Regions from separate parts of the Pseudomonas sp. SJZ080 genome, predicted to be linked through region 1. Evidence: predicted binding sites of a transcription regulator. Region 1 holds the regulator's gene; each other region holds the start of a gene.
The links. The regulator FliA, encoded in region 1, starts transcription of late flagellar genes. The targets are predictions, from matches to a motif close to CTAAAGTTTNNNNNNNNNNNGCCGNTAA.
Positions count from the first base shown of each region.

Region 2: FBY04_RS15250 (methyl-accepting chemotaxis protein) is a predicted target of FliA. The motif match lies at 3,002-3,029, and genes of this name have one in related genera.
Region 3: motA (flagellar motor stator protein MotA) is a predicted target of FliA. The motif match lies at 2,211-2,238, and genes of this name have one in related genera.
Region 4: FBY04_RS21985 (methyl-accepting chemotaxis protein) is a predicted target of FliA. The motif match lies at 2,084-2,111, and genes of this name have one in related genera.

Region 1 is NZ_VIUK01000005.1:267,565-272,199, reverse strand. It holds gene FBY04_RS10195 (chemotaxis protein CheA) at 1-422, opposite strand, end outside; gene FBY04_RS10190 (protein phosphatase CheZ) at 469-1,257, opposite strand; gene FBY04_RS10185 (chemotaxis response regulator CheY) at 1,280-1,651, opposite strand; gene fliA (RNA polymerase sigma factor FliA) at 1,819-2,559, opposite strand; gene fleN (flagellar synthesis regulator FleN) at 2,556-3,386, opposite strand; gene flhF (flagellar biosynthesis protein FlhF) at 3,503-4,635, opposite strand, start outside.
Region 2 is NZ_VIUK01000010.1:95,092-99,726, reverse strand. It holds gene secA (preprotein translocase subunit SecA) at 1-616, opposite strand, end outside; gene FBY04_RS15260 (DUF721 domain-containing protein) at 924-1,379, shown strand; gene FBY04_RS15255 (helicase HerA-like domain-containing protein) at 1,500-2,987, opposite strand; gene FBY04_RS15250 (methyl-accepting chemotaxis protein) at 3,161-4,635, shown strand, end outside.
Region 3 is NZ_VIUK01000001.1:350,368-355,002, reverse strand. It holds gene motB (flagellar motor protein MotB) at 259-1,287, opposite strand; gene motA (flagellar motor stator protein MotA) at 1,291-2,142, opposite strand; gene FBY04_RS01625 (HDOD domain-containing protein) at 2,309-3,847, shown strand; gene FBY04_RS01620 (rhodanese-like domain-containing protein) at 3,887-4,635, shown strand, end outside.
Region 4 is NZ_VIUK01000018.1:110,240-114,874, forward strand. It holds gene FBY04_RS21970 (NorM family multidrug efflux MATE transporter) at 1-954, opposite strand, end outside; gene FBY04_RS21975 (LysR substrate-binding domain-containing protein) at 1,113-2,033, shown strand; gene FBY04_RS21985 (methyl-accepting chemotaxis protein) at 2,215-4,191, shown strand; gene FBY04_RS21990 (VWA domain-containing protein) at 4,328-4,635, opposite strand, start outside.

The sequences.
Region 1 (4,635 bases):
ACTTGAGCCACAGGTGCGGCTTCATCGGCGGTTTGCGGCTCGGCCAGACGGGCCAGGGCCGCGAGCAATTCAGGCGTGGCAGCCGTGATCGGGCTGCGCTCGCGGACTTCGCTGAACATGCTGTTCACCGCGTCCAGCGCTTCGAGAACCACGTCCATCAACTCCGAGTCGACGCGACGTTCACCCTTGCGCAGGATGTCGAACACGTTCTCGGCGATGTGACAGCACTCCACCAGCTCGTTGAGCTGGAGGAAGCCGGCGCCCCCTTTTACAGTGTGAAAACCGCGAAAAATTGCATTGAGCAAGTCCGCATCATCCGGTCGGCTTTCAAGTTCGACCAGCTGTTCGGACAGTTGCTCTAGAATCTCGCCGGCCTCAACCAGGAAATCCTGAAGGATCTCTTCATCGGCGCCGAAGCTCATTAAGGGTGTGCTCCTACAGGTCTAAAAACCTAAAATACCTAAAATTCTAAAACCCTAGGCTGGATAGCAAATCGTCCACATCGTCCTGACCGGACACAACGTCTTCTCTTTTATCGGCATGAATCTGCGGACCTTCACCCTGAGAGAGATGTTTTTGCGGATCTTTTTCAGCAAGCATCGCTTCACGGTCATGTTCGATGCCCGCAAAGCGGTCCACCTGACTGGCCATAAGCACGAGCTTGAGCAGGTTGCTTTCAACTTCGGTGACCAACTGGGTCACACGCTTGATCACTTGACCTGTGAGGTCCTGGTAATCCTGAGCGAGCAGAATGTCGTTGAGGTTGCTCGACACCGCGCGGTTGTCCGCGCTGCTGCGTGTCAGGAAACCGTCGACACGCCGTGCCAGCTCGCGAAACTCTTCAGCCCCGACTTCGCGACGCATGAACCGCCCCCAATCCGTGCTCAGCGCCTGGGCTTCATCGCTCAGGCTGTTGACCAATGGCGTAGAGTTTTCGACCAGGTCCATGGTGCGGTTGGCTGCGGCCTCTGTCAGCTTGACAACGTAGCCCAGTCGCTCGGTGGCATCTGTGATCTGGGACACTTCCTCGGCTTGCGGCATGTGCGGGTCAATCTGGAAATTGACGATCGCGCTGTGCAGCTCGCGGGTGAGCTTGCCCACTTCCTGATACAGGCCACGGTCACGGGTCTGATTGAGCTCATGGATCAGTTGCACAGCGTCGCCAAACTTGCCTTTTTCAAGGCTTTCGACCAGTTCGACTGCGTGTTTTTTCAGGGTCGATTCAAAATCGCCCTGTGAAGATTCGTTTTGGTCCATAGCTCCCCCGTGGCGCAGTTTCTCAACCGATGCGTTCGAAAATCTTCTCGATTTTTTCTTTTAACGCCTGGGCCGTGAAGGGTTTGACCACATAGCCGTTAACACCGGCCTGGGCCGCTTCGATGATCTGCTCGCGCTTGGCTTCAGCAGTCACCATCAGCACTGGCAGGTGCTTGAGCTTTTCATCGGCGCGCACGTGACGCAGCAGATCGATACCGGTCATGCCAGGCATGTTCCAGTCCGTTACCAGAAAGTCGATGCTCCCGCTGTTGAGAACCGGAATGGCAGTAATGCCATCGTCAGCCTCGACCGTGTTGGTGAACCCAAGGTCACGCAACAGGTTTTTTATGATCCGCCGCATCGTTGAGAAGTCATCAACGATGAGGATTTTCATGTTCTTGTCCAATTCGACCTCCAAGCAGTCTTAAACGCGCCCAGCACCTGGACGCGCCATTTCAATCAATCCGGCAAAGCACTCAATGACTGTCTGGAGCACAACAGATCGAGACCGGCGCAGTTCAACACCACACCAGCCACGTTCGCAGTGTCCCCACACTGCCTTCAGCGCGCTCGCCACTCCCCCAAACGCCCCCGCAAACGGGCCGCGCACTGGCTGTGTAACTGGCTGACCCGAGATTCGCTGACCCCCAGGACCTCACCGATTTCCTTGAGATTCAACTCTTCGTCGTAGTACAGCGCCAACACCAGTCGCTCACGCTCCGGCAAATTGGCAATCGCGTCCGCCAGCGCCGCCTGGAAGCGTTCATCTTCCAGATCGCGTGACGGCTCGAGATGAGCACTCGCGCCATCCTCGTGCAGCCCTTCGTGTTCGCCGTCCTGCAACAGATCGTCGAAACTGAATAACCGGCTGCCCAGGGTGTCGTTCAAAATCCCGTAGTAATCGTCGAGACTCAATTGGAGTTCGGCCGCAACTTCGTGATCTTTAGCGTCACGGCCGGTTTTAGCTTCAATCGAGCGAATTGCGTCGCTGACCATGCGGGTATTGCGGTGGACCGAACGTGGCGCCCAGTCCCCCTTGCGGACTTCATCGAGCATCGCGCCGCGGATTCGAATGCCCGCGTACGTCTCGAAACTCGCGCCTTTGCTAGCGTCGTATTTGGTCGATACTTCAAGCAGGCCGATCATGCCGGCCTGGATCAGGTCTTCGACCTGAACACTGGCTGGCAATCGCGCCAGCAAGTGGTAAGCAATGCGTTTGACCAGTGGCGCGTAACGCTCGATCAGCTCGTACTGCGCGTCACGCGCCGACTTCTTGTAGAGGTTATAACCGCTGGCTGTCATAGCACGGGTCCTGCCGTTTGTTGCACGAGGCGCTCGACGAAAAACTCCAGGTGCCCACGCGGGTTGGCAGGCAGCGGCCAGGTATCGACCTTTTGTGCGATGGCCTTGAAGGCCAGGGAACACTTGGAACGCGGGAAAGCTTCATAAACCGCGCGCTGCTTCTGAACGGCCTTGCGCACGCTTTCGTCGTACGGCACCGCACCGACGTATTGTAAGGCGACGTCGAGGAAGCGATCCGTGACCTTGGTCAACTTGGCGAACAGGTTGCGCCCTTCCTGCGGGCTCTGGGCCATGTTGGCGAGGACGCGGAAGCGGTTCATGCCGTAATCGCGGTTCAGCAGTTTGATCAGTGCATAGGCGTCGGTGATCGAGGTCGGCTCGTCGCAGACCACCAGCAGGACTTCCTGCGCGGCGCGAACGAAACTGACTACCGAGTCACCAATGCCCGCAGCGGTGTCGATCACCAGAACGTCGAGGTTGTCGCCGATATCGCTGAACGCCTGGATCAGGCCGGCGTGTTGCGCCGGGCTCAGATGCACCATGCTCTGAGTGCCGGACGCCGCCGGGACGATGCGGATACCGCCGGGCCCCTGCAACAACACGTCGCGCAGCTCACAGCGGCCTTCGATGACATCGGCCAGGGTACGTTTGGGTGTCAGCCCCAGCAGGACGTCGACGTTCGCCAGCCCCAGATCGGCGTCCAGCAGCATGACGCGCCGGCCGAGCTCAGCTAGAGCCAGGGACAAGTTCACTGACACGTTAGTCTTCCCGACGCCACCTTTGCCGCCGGTCACCGCGATCACCTGTACGGGATGCATGCTGCCCATGTTATTTCTTTACCTTGTCTTGCATAGACGGAGGCCACATTACTGGCTGCGCGTTCACAAACGGAACAATGCATGGCAGACCATCGATGTAGGTACAAAAACTGTTCATTAATACCTCAGCCAACCTGCTTGGTCGGACTGTGGTAAATATCAGCGAACATGTCAGCCATGGCTTCTTCGCTGGGTTCTTCCTGCATTTGCACGCTGACGGCGCGGCTCACCAGCTGATGACGACGCGGCAGATGCAAATCATCCGGAATCCGCGGTCCATCGGTCAGGTAAGCCACCGGCAATTCATGACTGATTGCCAGGCTCAACACCTCGCCAAGGCTTGCCGTTTCATCCAGTTTAGTCAGGATGCAGCCAGCGAGCCCGCAGCGCTTGTAACTGTGATAAGCGGCGGTTAGAACCTGTTTCTGGCTGGTGGTTGCCAGAACCAGATAATTTTTTGATTTGATGCCACGACCGGCCAGGCTTTCGAGCTGCATGCGCAGTGCCGGATCGCTGGCCTGAAGACCGGCGGTATCTATCAGCACCACACGCTTGCGCAGCAACGGATCCAGCGCCTGCACCAGGGACTGGCCCGGGTCGACGTGGGTGACCGACACGTTGAGGATCCGGCCCAGGGTCTTGAGTTGTTCCTGAGCGCCGATACGGTAGCTGTCCATGCTGACCAGCGCGATGTTCTGCGCGCCGTACTTGAGCACGTAACGGGCCGCGAGCTTGGCCAGCGTGGTGGTCTTGCCCATGCCGGCAGGACCGACCATGGCAATCACACCGCCCTCTTCCAGTGGCTCGACTTCCGGTGTGGCGATCATCCGCGCCAGGTGCGCCAGCAACATGCGCCAGGCCTGACGGGGTTCGTCAATGCCGGTAATCATTTCCAGCAGATCACGGGACAACGGGCCGGACAAACCGATGCGCTGCAGACGACGCCAAAGGTTGGCCTGGGCCGGACGGCTGCCTTGCAGCTGGTTCCAGGCCAGAGAGCCGAGTTGTACTTCCATCAGTTCGCGCAGGCTGTTGAGTTCGAAACGCATCGAATCGAAAGCCCGCGGATCGACACCGCTGGAGGCTGGCGCGGGGGCCGGCGCTGCACGACGGGGTTCAGTGTAAGTCGGTTCGATCAACGGTTCGGCGGCGGTGAGTGGCAGGCCGGCGAACAACTGGCGATTGGTGGACTTGTCGCTCTCGCCTTCGCTGCGCAGGCTCAGTTCGGCCTGGGCGGTGACGATCCGCGACTGGGTCT
Region 2 (4,635 bases), on a different contig from region 1:
CAAAGTTGAGTTCGCGCTGGAATTTTTCTTCCATGCTGAACGCCATGTTGTCGCGCAGGTAGTCGAAACCGAATTCGTTGTTGGTGCCGTACGTGATGTCGGCGGCGTAAGCGGCGCGTTTCTCTTCCGGCGGCTGGAATGGCGTGACCACACCGACCGTCATGCCGAGGAATTCGTAGAGCGGACGCATCCAGTTGGCGTCACGGCGGGCCAGGTAGTCGTTCACAGTCACAACGTGCACGCCCTTGCCGGACAGCGCGTTGAGGTAAACACCCAGTGTGGCCACCAGGGTCTTGCCTTCACCGGTACGCATTTCCGCGATCATGCCTTCATGCAAGGTCATGCCGCCGATCAGCTGGACATCGAAGTGGCGCATACCCATGACGCGCTTACCGGCTTCGCGGGCGACCGCAAAGGCTTCTGGCAGCAGTTTGTCGAGGGTTTCCCCTTTGGCGATGCGGGCCTTGAACTCATCTGTCTTGGCACGCAATTGATCGTCCGAAAGGGCCACCATTTGCTCTTCGAAGGCATTGACGAGTTGCACCGTCTTGAGCATGCGTTTGACTTCACGCTCGTTCTTGCTTCCAAAAAGTTTCTTTAACAAAGGCGCAAACATATCGGCAGGATCTTCCACACTAAAGGGATGGAGGGCGGCCCCGTGAGTCGCCCGTGCAGCCCTCATGGCCGCATGCGAACGAGCATTCTACCCGGAAACGATGGTGAGGAAAGTGGCGTTGTTCCACGATGCATGCACTGCGCTGTGACGGGGCTCACTTAAAATAAGGGCTTTTTGCTGAACTTCAAGCCGGTTACAGCAGAAGTTACTTGTTGATTTAATGGGTAAAGCGCGCGCAAAGCAATGGGTCGGGCGCATCCAGTGCTTTCTGCTACCATGGCGGCTCTGTTACTTCAGGTGTCTGATCATGGCATTTCGCCCTCTTACGGCCAGAGCACCCGCCGTTCTGCTTCGCGAAGCCAAACCGCTGAAAGCCATTTTTGGCCATGCTCAACGCCTGGGTCATTTACAACGTCTGCTGGAAAGCCAATTGCAGCCCGCCGCCCGCGAGCATTGCCATGTGGCATCGTGGCGCGAAGGCAGTTTGTTGCTGATCGTCACCGATGGTCATTGGGCAACCCGTCTGCGTTATCAACAAAAGCGTCTGCAACGGCAGTTACAGATGTTCGATGAATTCGCCAGCCTGACGCGGATTCTGTTCAAGGTGCAGCCGCCGACCGTCCAGCAAGGGGCAGCGGGGCATACCATCAGTTTGTCCAGCGATGCGGGCGCGACCATTCAGGCGACGGCTGAGGGGATTACCGACCCCAACCTGCGAGCGGCGCTTGAGCGATTGGCGGCTCACGCCAAACCCAAGGATTAATACACATCAAATGTGGGAGCGGGCTTGCTCGCGAAAGCGGAGTGTCAGTCGACATCTGTATCGCCTGACACACTGCTTTCGCGAGCAAGCCCGCTCCCACATTTTGATTAGGCCCACTCGCTAGCGGCGTTTACTGCCACCGAGCAGCGAACCCATCAGGCCGCGCACCAACTGCCGCCCCAACTGATTGGCCGCCTGTCGCATCGCCGATTTCAGTGCCTGCCCTGCCGCTGTGCCGAGGAATTCCCCGGCCTTGTCGGTGAAGCTCGGCTCCTCTGGCGCCGGTTTGCCGGGCACCGCTTCTGCCTCCGGCGCCAGACCTTTACGCCCCATCAATATTTCATACGCGGATTCGCGATCAACTGGCTTGTCATACCGTCCCTTGAACGGCGACCCGGCGATCAACACCGTGCGCTCGGTTTCGCTCAACGGCCCAATCCGCGATTGCGGCGGCGCGACCAATACGCGCTGGACCATCTCCGGCGTCCCCTTGTCCTGCAACGTGCCGACCAGCGCTTCGCCAATCCCCAGCTCAGTCAACACCGACAAGGCGTCGAACGCCGGGTTCGGCCGGAAACCCTCGGCCACGGCCCGAAGGGATTTCTGTTCCTTGGCCGTGAACGCGCGCAAGCCATGCTGGACGCGCAGGCCGAGTTGAGCCAGCACGTCATCCGGCAAGTCACCCGGCGACTGGGTGACGAAATACACGCCCACGCCTTTCGAGCGAATCAGCCGCACCACTTGCTCCAGACGTTCCTGCAGCGCCTTGGGTGTATCGGCAAACAACAAATGTGCTTCGTCGAAAAACAGCGCCAGCAGCGGTTTGTCGGCATCGCCGCGCTCCGGCAGTTGCTCGAACAGTTCGGCCAGTAGCCACAAGAGGAATGTCGCGTAGACCTTGGGCGCCTCGTGCACCAGACGACTGGCATCCAACAGATGAATCCGCCCGCGCCCCTCGGCGGTCGGCTGCAAAATATCTTCGAGTTGCAGCGCCGGTTCGCCGAACAGTGCTTCGGCGCCTTGTTGTTCCAGAATCGCCAGGCGTCGCAATAGCGCCTGACTCGACCCTGTGGTCATCAACGCCGCGTCGTCCCCCAGCAATTCGGGGTGGTCACGCAGGTGATTGAGCAGTGCCTTCAGGTCTTTCAAATCCAGCAGCAACAAGCCTTCGCGGTCCGCGACTTTGAACGCCGCGTACAACGCCGACTGTTGGCTGTCGGTCAGCTCCAACAGGGCGCCAATCAGTAACGGGCCCATTTCGCTCAAGGTTGTGCGCAATGGATGACCGGACTGACCGTGAATGTCCCACAGGGTGACCGGATAGGCCTGAGGCGTGTGGTTCAGCCAGGGCATCCCGGCGATACGCTCGGCTATTTTGCCTTGAGGGTTACCGGCTGCGCCGAGGCCGCACAGGTCACCTTTGATATCCGCCGCAAACACGGCCACGCCAGCATCGCTGAACGCTTCGGCCAGTTTTTGCAAGGTGACGGTCTTGCCGGTCCCGGTAGCCCCCGCGACCAGACCGTGGCGGTTCGCCAGGCGCATGGCCTGGGCGATCGGTTGCCCCGTGAGATCGGCACCGATAACGAGTTGCGAGGAATCAGGCATTTGGTCACCTTTGGTTAATCTTTGATTCTGTGCGGCCGATATAAAAGACTGAAAAGCATCGGTTATCCCCCTAAGGAAGGAAGGAAATATCAGCTTGTTTTCATGACCGCCCACTGTGCGTTTCTTTATAAAAGCACGCCTTGGGCATTAAGACCTTAGCGGAACCCCAAGCCATGAACAAAAACCTGCGCTTCAGCCATAAAATCCTGCTTGCCGCCGCCCTCATCGTTATTGCCGCGTTCGCCTCGTTCACGCTGTACAACGACTATCTGCAGCGCAACGCGATCAGCAAGGACCTGGACAACTATCTGCAAGAAATGGGCAGTGTGACTGCCAACAATATCCAGACCTGGCTGACCGGCCGCAGCCTGCTGGTCGAAAACCTCTCACAAAACGTCGCGCTGAACGCTGACATCGGCAACGTCGCCAAGCTGCTGGAGCAGAAAGCGGTGACGTCGACCTTCATGGGCGCCTATCTGGGCAACAAGGATGGCACCTTCATCATTCGCCCGGACAGCAAAATGCCGGATGGCTATGACCCTCGCGCCCGTCCCTGGTACAAAAGCGCCCAAAGCACCAGCGGCTCGGCACTGACCGAACCCTATATCGATCTGGCCTCCGGCCAACTGGTCATCTCCATCGTCAATAGCGTCCTCAAGGACGGCCAGAACATCGGCGTGGTCGGCGGCGACCTGAGCCTGCAAGTGATCGCTGACAGCCTGAATGCGCTGGACTTCGGCGGTATGGGTTATGCGTTCCTGGTCAGCGCCGACGGCAAGATTCTGGTCCACCCGGACAAAGCGCTGGTGATGAAACCCCTGGCTGAGGCGTACCCGAAAAATACCCCCCGCATCAGCAGCGATTTCAGTGAAATAGAAGCCGATGGCAAAACCCGCATCGTCACGTTCACCCCGATCAAAGGCCTGTCTTCCGTCAACTGGTACATCGGTCTGTCGGTGGACAAGGATAAAGCCTTCGCGAAGCTCAGCGAATTCCGCGCCTCGGCGGTGGTTGCGACTGTCATTGCAGTCGCGATCATCATCGCCCTGCTGGGTATGTTGATCCGCATCCTGATCCAGCCGCTGCACGTCATGACCCGCGCCATGGCCGACATCGCCGACGGCGAAGGCGACCTGACCAAACGCCTGACTATCCAGAACAACGACGAATTCGGCAGCCTCGGCACCGCGTTCAACCGTTTCGTGGAGCGCATTCACGGTTCGATCCGCGAAGTGTCCTCGGCCACCGGCCAGGTCAACGAAGTGGCGTTGCGTGTGGTCGCGGCCTCCAACTCGTCGATGTACAACTCCGACCAGCAAGCTTCGCGCACCAGCAGCGTCGCCGCCGCCATCAACCAGCTCGGTGCCGCGGCCCAGGAAATTGCGCGCAACGCCGCCCAGGCCTCGAGTCAGGCCAGTGATGCCCGCAGCCTGGCCGAAGATGGCCAGCAAGTGGTAGATCGCAGCATTGTCGCGATGAACCAACTGTCGAGCATGCTCAGCGCCTCCAGCACCAACATCGAATCGCTGAACAGCAAAACCGTGAACATCGGGCAGATCCTCGAAGTGATCACCAGCATTTCCCAGCAAACCAACCTGCTGGCGCTCAACGCCGCTATCGAGGCCGCCCGTGCCGGTGAAGCCGGGCG
Region 3 (4,635 bases), on a different contig from region 1:
CGCAGACACAAAAAAGCCGCGATCATCTCGCGGCTTTTTCATTTTCAGCGCCCAGGACGTCCAAGGCATCACAGTCGTCCTGGATCAACACAACGCAAAACCTGTAGGAGCCGGCTTGCTGGCGATGGACGCAAGTGCGTCGCGTTGATTCAGACAGCACGCGTTATCGTTGACGACCATCGCCAGCAAGCCGGCTCCTACAAGGGGCCGTGCAAACCAAAGCAAAAAAGCCGACATCACTGTCGGCTTTTTTGTGGGTCACTGCTTCGGCGGTTCAGCCGGTTTCGGTGCCGGGTCATCGAAGAGATTCAAACGCTCGCGAAGCTCATGGGCCGGCAATGGTTCTTTATCGGCTGGCAATGCGTTCGGATCAGCTGGCGTGGCAGGCACTTCACCCGGGCCGCCCTGCCCTTGCGTCGGCTCCGGAGTCGGTTCCGCGCCTTGCGAACCTTCGATGGCACGCTGGGCTTTCTTGGTCAGCACGACAATGTCGATTCGACGGTTCACCGGGTTGAGCGGGTTCTCGCGATCGAACAACGCCGACGAGGCATAACCGACCACTCGTGCAATCTGCTGCTCCGGATAGCTGCCGGCCACCAGTGCACGGCGTGCGGCGTTGGCACGGTTGGCCGAGAGCTCCCAGTTACCGAAGTCGCCAGTGCCCGAATACGGCTTGGCATCGGTGTGACCGCTGATGCTGATCTTGTTCGGCACCGCTTTGATGGTGTCGGCCATGGCCAACAGGATGTCTTCGAAATACGGTTTCAGACGAGCGCTGCCGGAATCGAACATCGGGCGGTTTTCAGCGTCCACGATCTGGATGCGCAAGCCGTCCGGGGTGATTTCGAACAGAATCTGGTCCTTGAATTTCTTCAGTTGCGGGTTCTCTTCAACCTTGTTCTGCAATTCTTGCAGCAACAGTTCAAGGCGTTCCTTCTCGACCATTTCGGCCATGCCTTCGACCTGCTCGACGTCGACGGTCACCTTGTCCGGCTGCGGCTGGGATTTCACTTCGGGGTTGAGGGTGTTTTCCGGCGCCAGGGTCGGCGTGCCGCCCAAGTCGATGATGAAAGGTGTGCCACTTTCGGAAAAGCCGACCGGGTCCTTGAAGTAACCGGCGATGGCGAGTTTCTGTTCCGGTGTTGCGGTGGACAGCAGCCACAACACCAGAAAGAACGCCATCATCGCCGTCGCAAAGTCGGCGAAGGCGATTTTCCAGGCGCCCCCGTGATGCCCGCCGGCGATGCGCTTGACGCGCTTGATGATTATCGGCTGGTTGTTTTCCATGACTTAACGACCACGAACCGCTTGTTCCAGCTCAGCGAAGCTAGGACGGTGCGCCGGGTACAGAACCTTGCGCCCGAACTCTACCGCCAGCGATGGCGGCATGCCGGAAGCCGAAGCCACCAGCGAGGCCTTGATGGCTTCGTAGACGTTCAGTTCTTCCTTGGCATCGTGGGCCAGGGAGTGGGCCAACGGACCAAAGAAACCGTACGCCGCGAGAATACCGAAGAAGGTACCGACCAGTGCCGCACCCACGTGCAGACCGATGGATTTCTGGTCGCCTTCACCCAGGGACGCCATGGTCACCACGATACCCAATACCGCCGCGACGATACCGAAACCGGGCATGGCGTCGGCGATGCCGTTCACCGCGTGGGACGGGTGCTCAAGGTCTTCCTTGAGGTTGTAGAGTTCCATGTCGAACAGGCCTTCCAGCTCATGGGGAGCCATGTTGCCGGAGGACATGATGCGCAGGTAATCGCAGATAAACGCGGTCATGCGCTCATCTTTGAGCACCGATGGGTACTTGGCGAAGATGGGACTCGCGGCGGCATCTTCGATGTCGCCTTCGATGGCCATCATGCCTTCGCGGCGACTCTTGTTGAGGATCTCGTAGATCAGCCCCAACACTTCAAGATAGTAGCCGTGATTGAAGCGCGACCCGAACATGCTCAAGGACTTCTTGAGCACGTGCAGTGTCATGTAACCGGGGTTGGCCTGGAGGAATGCGCCAAGGGCCGCACCACCGATGATCATCACCTCGAAGGGTTGAATCAGGGCGGCAATCTTGCCGTGGGAGAGCACGTATCCGCCGAGCACGCTCGCGAATACGACGATGATGCCGATTATTTTAGCCATAGGTAGGAGAGCACTTACTGAGTCGGGTTCAAGGTCATATTCGGAAGTTAAAAAATCTCTTCTTCTACTTATCGGCAAAACTGCGCCAGACTATAGCCAGTTCAGGCGAAAAGCCAATTTGGCCCGCTCCAGGCATAGGTAATGCAGACGATGATCGCGTCCAGACATGGCTAACGAAACGAACGTCCCAACTCCAAAACCGACCACACTCGAAGGCTGGGTCAAGCTTCTCGATGGTGTGCGCCTGCCGGTTCCGCAAGCCAGTCATGACCGTGTCTGCAAGGCCATCCGCGACGACCGCAGCTCCCTGCGCGATATCGCCGAGTTGATGCAGGACAGCCCCGCCCTGGCCTTGAGCGTGATCCGCGAAGCCAACCGGCACACCCACGGCAGCATGACCGAGCCTGCGGAAAACCTTGAGGTGGCGATCAATCGCCTCGGGTTGAAACGCACGGAAGAACTGCTTGCGCGACTGCCCGCGGTACCTGAATCGCAAATCCCCGTGGCCCTTCGACAGTTGCAGATGATCAGCCTGCACGCGACGCAACAGGCCAACGGCTTTTTCGCCGCGCGCCTGGCGCGGCTGTGGCAGGACATCCACTGGGGCAGCCTGCTGTTTCTTTCGCCGCTGTGGCCCATGGCGTTGACCCATCCGCAGTTGCTTGAAGAATGGGAACTGCGGGTCATCCATAAAGGCGAGTCGGCGCGCAACGTCGAGAAACAATTGTTTGGCGCTCGCCTGCTGGAAATCGCTCAGGCGCTGGTGGAGATCTGGCACCTGCCGATCTGGGTGCAGCAAGGTTACAAGCTGCTGCTCAACGAGCAACGGGAACTGGTGAAAGTCCTGCGCATCGCGCGCGACAGCGATCATCCATTGCGCCAGCAGAACCGTCTTGATGACGATCCGACATTGCGCCGCTGGCTCAATCAACCGGCCAATACCGTGTTGCTGGCCAACGGTCTGGCGCTGTCGGCGCAACAGGCCTGGGACAGTCCGCACAGTGAACGCTGGCAGTACCTGACCAGCCTTTACCTGCAAATGCCGATGGAGGAGGTGCAACAGCAATTGCACCAGCAGGCCGCCAACAGTGCGCGTCAGCATGCCATGCCAGACCTCTGGCACCCGGCGGTTGCACTGCTCTGGCCTTGGGGCATGAACCGCGTTCACGCCGGTCTGCTGCCCGCCCCGGCGCCGACCGCCGAGGACCTGGCCAAATGGCGCAAACAATGCGCCGAGCTGCTGGTAGAGCCGAGTCGCTTCACCAATGCCATGCACCTGACCAACTCGGCCCGTGACGCGTTGGTCGCGTGCGGCATGCGTCGAGTGATGATCCTGATGGCCGACCGCACGCACGCCAATCTGCGCGTGCACCAGATCGCCGGGCTGCCGAAAGAAGCCGCCGGCCTGAATTTCGTGGTCAGCCAAAGCACCGTGCTGCAACGCCTGCTTTCGCAACAGGCGCAGGTGCGCCTGACCCCGGCCAACAACGCGCAATTTTCGGCGCTGCTCCCGGCCAGCCTGCGCTCGCAGTTCGGTGGCGAACACCTGCTGTTGCGCTCGCTGGTCAACAACGGCCGCGTGATCATGATCGTGGTGGCCGATCAGGGCGGCGGGCCGTTCTCTGAAATCACCGTGCAGGCCTTTGGCAAAACCGCGCAGTGCATCGAGAAAGCCCTGCACAGCTTTAGCCATCGCGGCCAATGACCCGCTACAATCCTCCCCTTTGTGCTCTGGAGACCTCACATGTCTGACTTCTCTGGCTTGCCGCTGGTGATCGAACCGAGCGACTTGCTCTCTCGTCTCGACGCCCGCGATCTGATTCTGGTGGACCTGACCAGCAGCGCCCGCTATGCCGAAGGGCATATTCCCGGCGCGCGTTTTGTCGATCCGAAACGCACGCAACTCGGACAGCCGCCTGCACCAGGCTTGATGCCGCCGCACGCGGCACTCGAAGCGTTGTTCGGTGAGCTGGGACACAACCCCGATGCGGTCTACGTCGTGTATGACGATGAAGGCGGCGGTTGGGCCGGGCGCTTTATCTGGTTGCTGGACGTCATCGGCCACAGCAAGTACCACTACGTCGACGGTGGTCTGACGGCGTGGCTGGCAGAAGGCTCGCCCATGTCGATCCAGGTCCCGCCCGCGGTTGGCGGTCCGGTTTCGCTGACTCTGCATGACGAGCCCACCGCCACCCGCGAATACCTGCAAAGCCGTCTCGGCGCCGCCGACCTGGCGATCTGGGACGCGCGCGGGCCGCTGGAGTACTCCGGCGAGAAAGTCCTCGCAGCCAAGGGCGGGCACATTCCCGGCGCGGTCAATTTCGAATGGACTGCAGGCATGGACCCGGCTCGCAACCTGCGCATCCGCACCGACATGCCGCAGATCCTGGAAAAACTCGGGATCAGCAAAGACAAAGAAGTGATTACCCACTGCCAGACTCACCACCGTTCTGGCTTCACCTATCTGGTGGCCAAGTCCCTCGGTTATCCGCG
Region 4 (4,635 bases), on a different contig from region 1:
CCCGACCCGTCCGGCCAGTCGTGCATCCAACAGCTGCCCGGCGCCGTAATGCTGGCCGATGCGCATGGTGATCGCGTAGGAAAGCCCCGCCGGAATCATGAACGCCACCGAGACGATCTGCAGCGCAATCTGGTGCGCGCCCAGTTGCGTACTGCCCATGGTGCCCATGCACAACGCGGCGAAGGCAAACAGTCCGACTTCCACGGCATAGGTGCCGCCAATTGGCAGGCCCAGGCGCCACAACTCTTTCAGATACTGCCGGTTAGGCCGCGACAGGCCCTGGCGCAGCGGATACGCGTCGTACGCCGGATGCCGCCGAATGTGCAGCGCCAACGCCAGAGCCATGAGATTAGCGACAATCGCCGTGACCAGACCGATGCCCACCAGGCCCATTTTCGGCAGGCCGAACATTCCGGTAATCAACGCATAGTTGAGTACGAAGTTGGCCACCGTACCGCCGAGACTGATGACCATCACCGGCGTCGCACGGCCGATGGCGCTGGTGAAACCGCGCAGGGCCATGAAGCTCAGGTAGCCGGGCAGGGCGAACGGCAGGATCAACAGGAACTGACCGGCCGCCTGGACGTTGGTTTCGGTCTGGCCGAACAGCAACAATACCGGTTTGAGGTTCCACAGCAGCAAACCGGCGACCAGCGCCATCAGCCACGCCAGCCACAATCCGGCCTGGGTCAGCCGCGCCGCGCCGACGATATCGCCCGCGCCCTGACGGATCGCCACCAGGGTGCCGACCGCCGCGATGACGCCGATGCAAAAGATCGACACGAATGAATAGGTCGCCGCGCCGAGACCGCCGCCAGCCAATGCTTCGGGACTCAGGCGCGCCATCATCAAGGTGTCGGTGAGAACCATCAGCATGTGCGCCAACTGCGAGGCAATCAACGGCCCCGCCAGCCGCAGGATGGCCCAGAGTTCAATACGCGCTGGATGCTGCATGGTCATCACGCTCGATGGTCAAAGAGAACAGGAAAGCGTCGATTCTCGGCGCTCTGCGGGGTTTGCACAAAGGGATAAAAAGGATGGGTAGCATGATTAAAACTCATCCTGGGGAGATTCTGATAAGTTGACGCCATTGCGCTATAGGAGCTTTCCGCATGTCTCGTCGTCTTCCTCCCCTGTATGCCCTTCGTGCATTCGAAGCGGCGGCGCGGCATAGCTCGTTCACCCGTGCGGCCGAAGAGTTGTCGATTACGCAGAGTGCGGTCAGTCGACACATTCGTACGCTCGAAGAGCACTTTGCCTGTCGGCTGTTTCATCGCAGCGGGCGCAATCTGCAACTGACCGAGTCGGCGCGCCTGATCCTGCCGGGCATCCGCGAAGGCTTCACGGCACTTGAACGCGCCTGCAATACCTTGCGCGCCGAAGATGACATCCTGCGCATGAAAGCCCCGTCGACCCTGACCATGCGCTGGTTGCTGGCGCGGCTCAGCCGTTTCCGCCATCTGCAACCGGGCAACGAAGTGCAACTGACCAGCGCCTGGATGGACGTCGACTCGGTGGACTTCAACCATGAGCCGTTCGACTGCGCCGTAATCCTCAGCAACGGGCATTTTCCGCCGGACTGGGAGGCGAGTTTCCTGTTCCCCGAGGAGCTGATTCCGGTGGGCGCGCCGAATCTTCTGAAGGATCAACCGTGGGATGTCGCACGCCTGGCCAATGCCGAGCTCCTGCACCCGACGCCGGACCGGCGTGACTGGCGCAACTGGCTGGAGCGCATGGGGTTGACCGATCAGGTGTCGCTCAAGGGCGGGCAGGTGTTCGATACGCTTGAACTGGGGATGATTGCTGCCGCCCGGGGTTATGGCGTGTCGATGGGCGATCTTTTGATGGTGGCCGAGGATGTGGCGCAGGGCCGTCTGAGTTTGCCGTGGCCGACTGCCGTCGCCAGCGGTGAGAATTATTACCTCGTCTGGCCGAAAACACGCCCCGGAGGTGAACGTTTGCGCCGCCTCAGCGATTTCCTCCAGGGCGAAGCCCTTGCGATGAAATTGCCGGATGTCGAGCACCTGAGCTGAATCGTTAGAGCCATCGGGATAGAGGCTTTGTGCTATATCCCGGTTGATTACTCAAGTATTCAGGTTTGCCGCCGAAAATCTGCAGATGGAACCTTCGTGCAGGTTCGACGCAATTCCCATTATTAGAAAATTTGCCGAGCAGCCGATCAATGAAGATCCGGTCACTTGGCCAGGAGCTGTCATGTCTCAACCTCGTGCCCGGATTGCCTCACAGCTTGGTCTTGCACTCGCCGTCATTCTGGCGATTGTCATCAGCGGCAGCACCGTGTTTGCCTTGCGCTCGCTGGACTCGGCCAACCTCGCTACCCGCGAGGAGCACCTGGCCAGCGAAGCTCGTTTGCTGGCCGACCAGTTGAGTACGTTTCACGGCACGTTGCGTGAAAGTACCCAGCGTCTGGCCGGCCTGTTCGAGAAGCGCTTCAGCGCGGGTCTGAGCGTGCACCCGGACGAGCCGGTGGCCGTGGCGGGCACGCAGACCCCGGGCTTGCACCTGGGCAGTGAAGTGCTGAACAACAACTTCAAGGAAGTGGACGAGTTCAAGCAAATGACCGCAGGCGTTGCGACGGTGTTCGTGCGCAGTGGTGATGAGTTCATTCGAGTCAGTACGAACGTAACTAAACAAGACGGCAGCCGCGCCATTGGCACGTTGCTCGATCACGCGAACCCGGCTTACGCGCGCCTGTTGGCGGGGCAAAACTACGTGGGCCGAGCTTTGCTGTTCGAACGCTTCTACATGTCGCAGTACACGCCTGTACGTGACAGCAGCGGTAAGGTCATTGCCGTGTTGTACGTAGGATTCGATTACACCGACGCTCAGAACGCACAGTTTGCCAACCTCACACGCTTCCGCATCGGGCAGACCGGTTCTTTGGCATTGCTCGATGAGCAGAACAAATGGCTGGTACCCATTGCGGGGGTGCAAGCACCGGAGCAAGCGGTCAAGCCGATCAACAGCCTGGTCAAGACGCCGGGTAAAGGTGAATTCTGGAGCGACAAGTCCGAAGATTTCTACAGCATTGCCGTGCCATTTGAAGGCGGGCCGTGGTCGGTCGTGGCGAGCATGCCGAAAAGCGAAATCCGTGCTGTAACCTGGGCTGTCGGCATTCAATTGGCCATTGGCAGCCTGCTGGCGATGTTGATCGCTGTGGGCTCCGCCGTCTGGTTGCTGCGCAGTAAGCTCGCGCCGCTGGGCGATCTGGTGCGTCAGGCCGAAGCCCTGGGGGCTGGTGATCTGAGCGTGCGTCTGGACGTGTCGAGCAACGACGAAATCGGTCAGCTGGCCCGCGCTTTCAACCAGATGAGCCAGGCGCTGTCGACAATGGTCGAGCACATCCGCAAGGCCTCGCAAGAGGTCAACAGCCGTGCCCAGGCGCTGTCGGGTCTGTCGGGTGGCGCCTATGAAGGCATGGAGCAGCAGTCCGGCGAAATCACCAGCATGGCCGGCGCCGTGGAAGAGTTCAGCGCCACGTCGCTGAATATTGCCGACAACATGGGCAACACCCAACGCCTGGCTCAGGAAAATGCACAACAAACCCAGATCGGTCGTACATCGATGGACGAAGCGTCCTCGTCCCTGGAGCAGATTGCCGGTGCACTGAACAGCACTGCCACGGTGATCAACACCTTGGGTCAGCGTTCTCAGGAAATCGGCGGGATTGTCGGGGTGATCACTTCGATTGCCGAGCAGACCAACTTGCTGGCGCTCAATGCCGCCATCGAAGCGGCGCGTGCCGGTGAGCAGGGTCGTGGGTTTGCGGTGGTGGCTGACGAGGTGCGCAACCTGGCTTCGCGTACTCGCCAGGCGACCGACGAGATTTCCGGGATGATCCAAAGCATCCAGCAAGAAACCGGCAACGCCATCAGCACCATGGAGCAGGGCAATGTGCTGATGCAGGAAGGCCTGTCGCGTAACGCCAACGTCGCTTCCGCGCTGGCGCGGATCGATGAGCAAAGCCGTTCTGCTGGCGAGCAGTTCGCAGCGATCACCACGGCGACCCAGGAGCAGAGCAGCACCGCGACATTGCTCAGCAGCAATTTGCAGAGCATTGCGCTGGCGAACAGTGAGCAGCGGGAAGTGGTGTCGAACCTGGCGGTGACGGCCAAAGAGCTGGAGAGCCTGGCGGCGGATTTGCGCCAGGAGGTTGACCGCTTTCGTTGAGGTGCCTTTGAAATAGCTATCGCGAGCAGGCTTGCTCCGACAGGTTTGGCGTCGTTCACAAAAACGTGGAACGCCACATCTCCTGTAGGAGCAAGCTTGCTCGCGATAGCCTCATCGCAATATTCAGATCAGCCAATCAATCACACTTGGCGTTGCTCGACACTTCCTTGCTCGCCAGTTTCAACTGCTTGGCCAGTTCTGCCGCGTTGGTGCTGTTGTAAACCCGGCCACCAGTGTTTTCAGCAATGCAGCGTGACGGGCCACCGGCACCGATTTTCACCACGTTGACCCGAAGGCGTGGTTGTTCCCTGGCGATTTGGCGGGACACCGCGCAAGCGTCTTTCTGGCAACCGTCCTCACCGTCGACAAACATCACGATCACGGCATCATTATTACGCCCGTCGACGGTGCTTGCAGCGTAAGCCAGGCTGTCGGCCAGCGGTG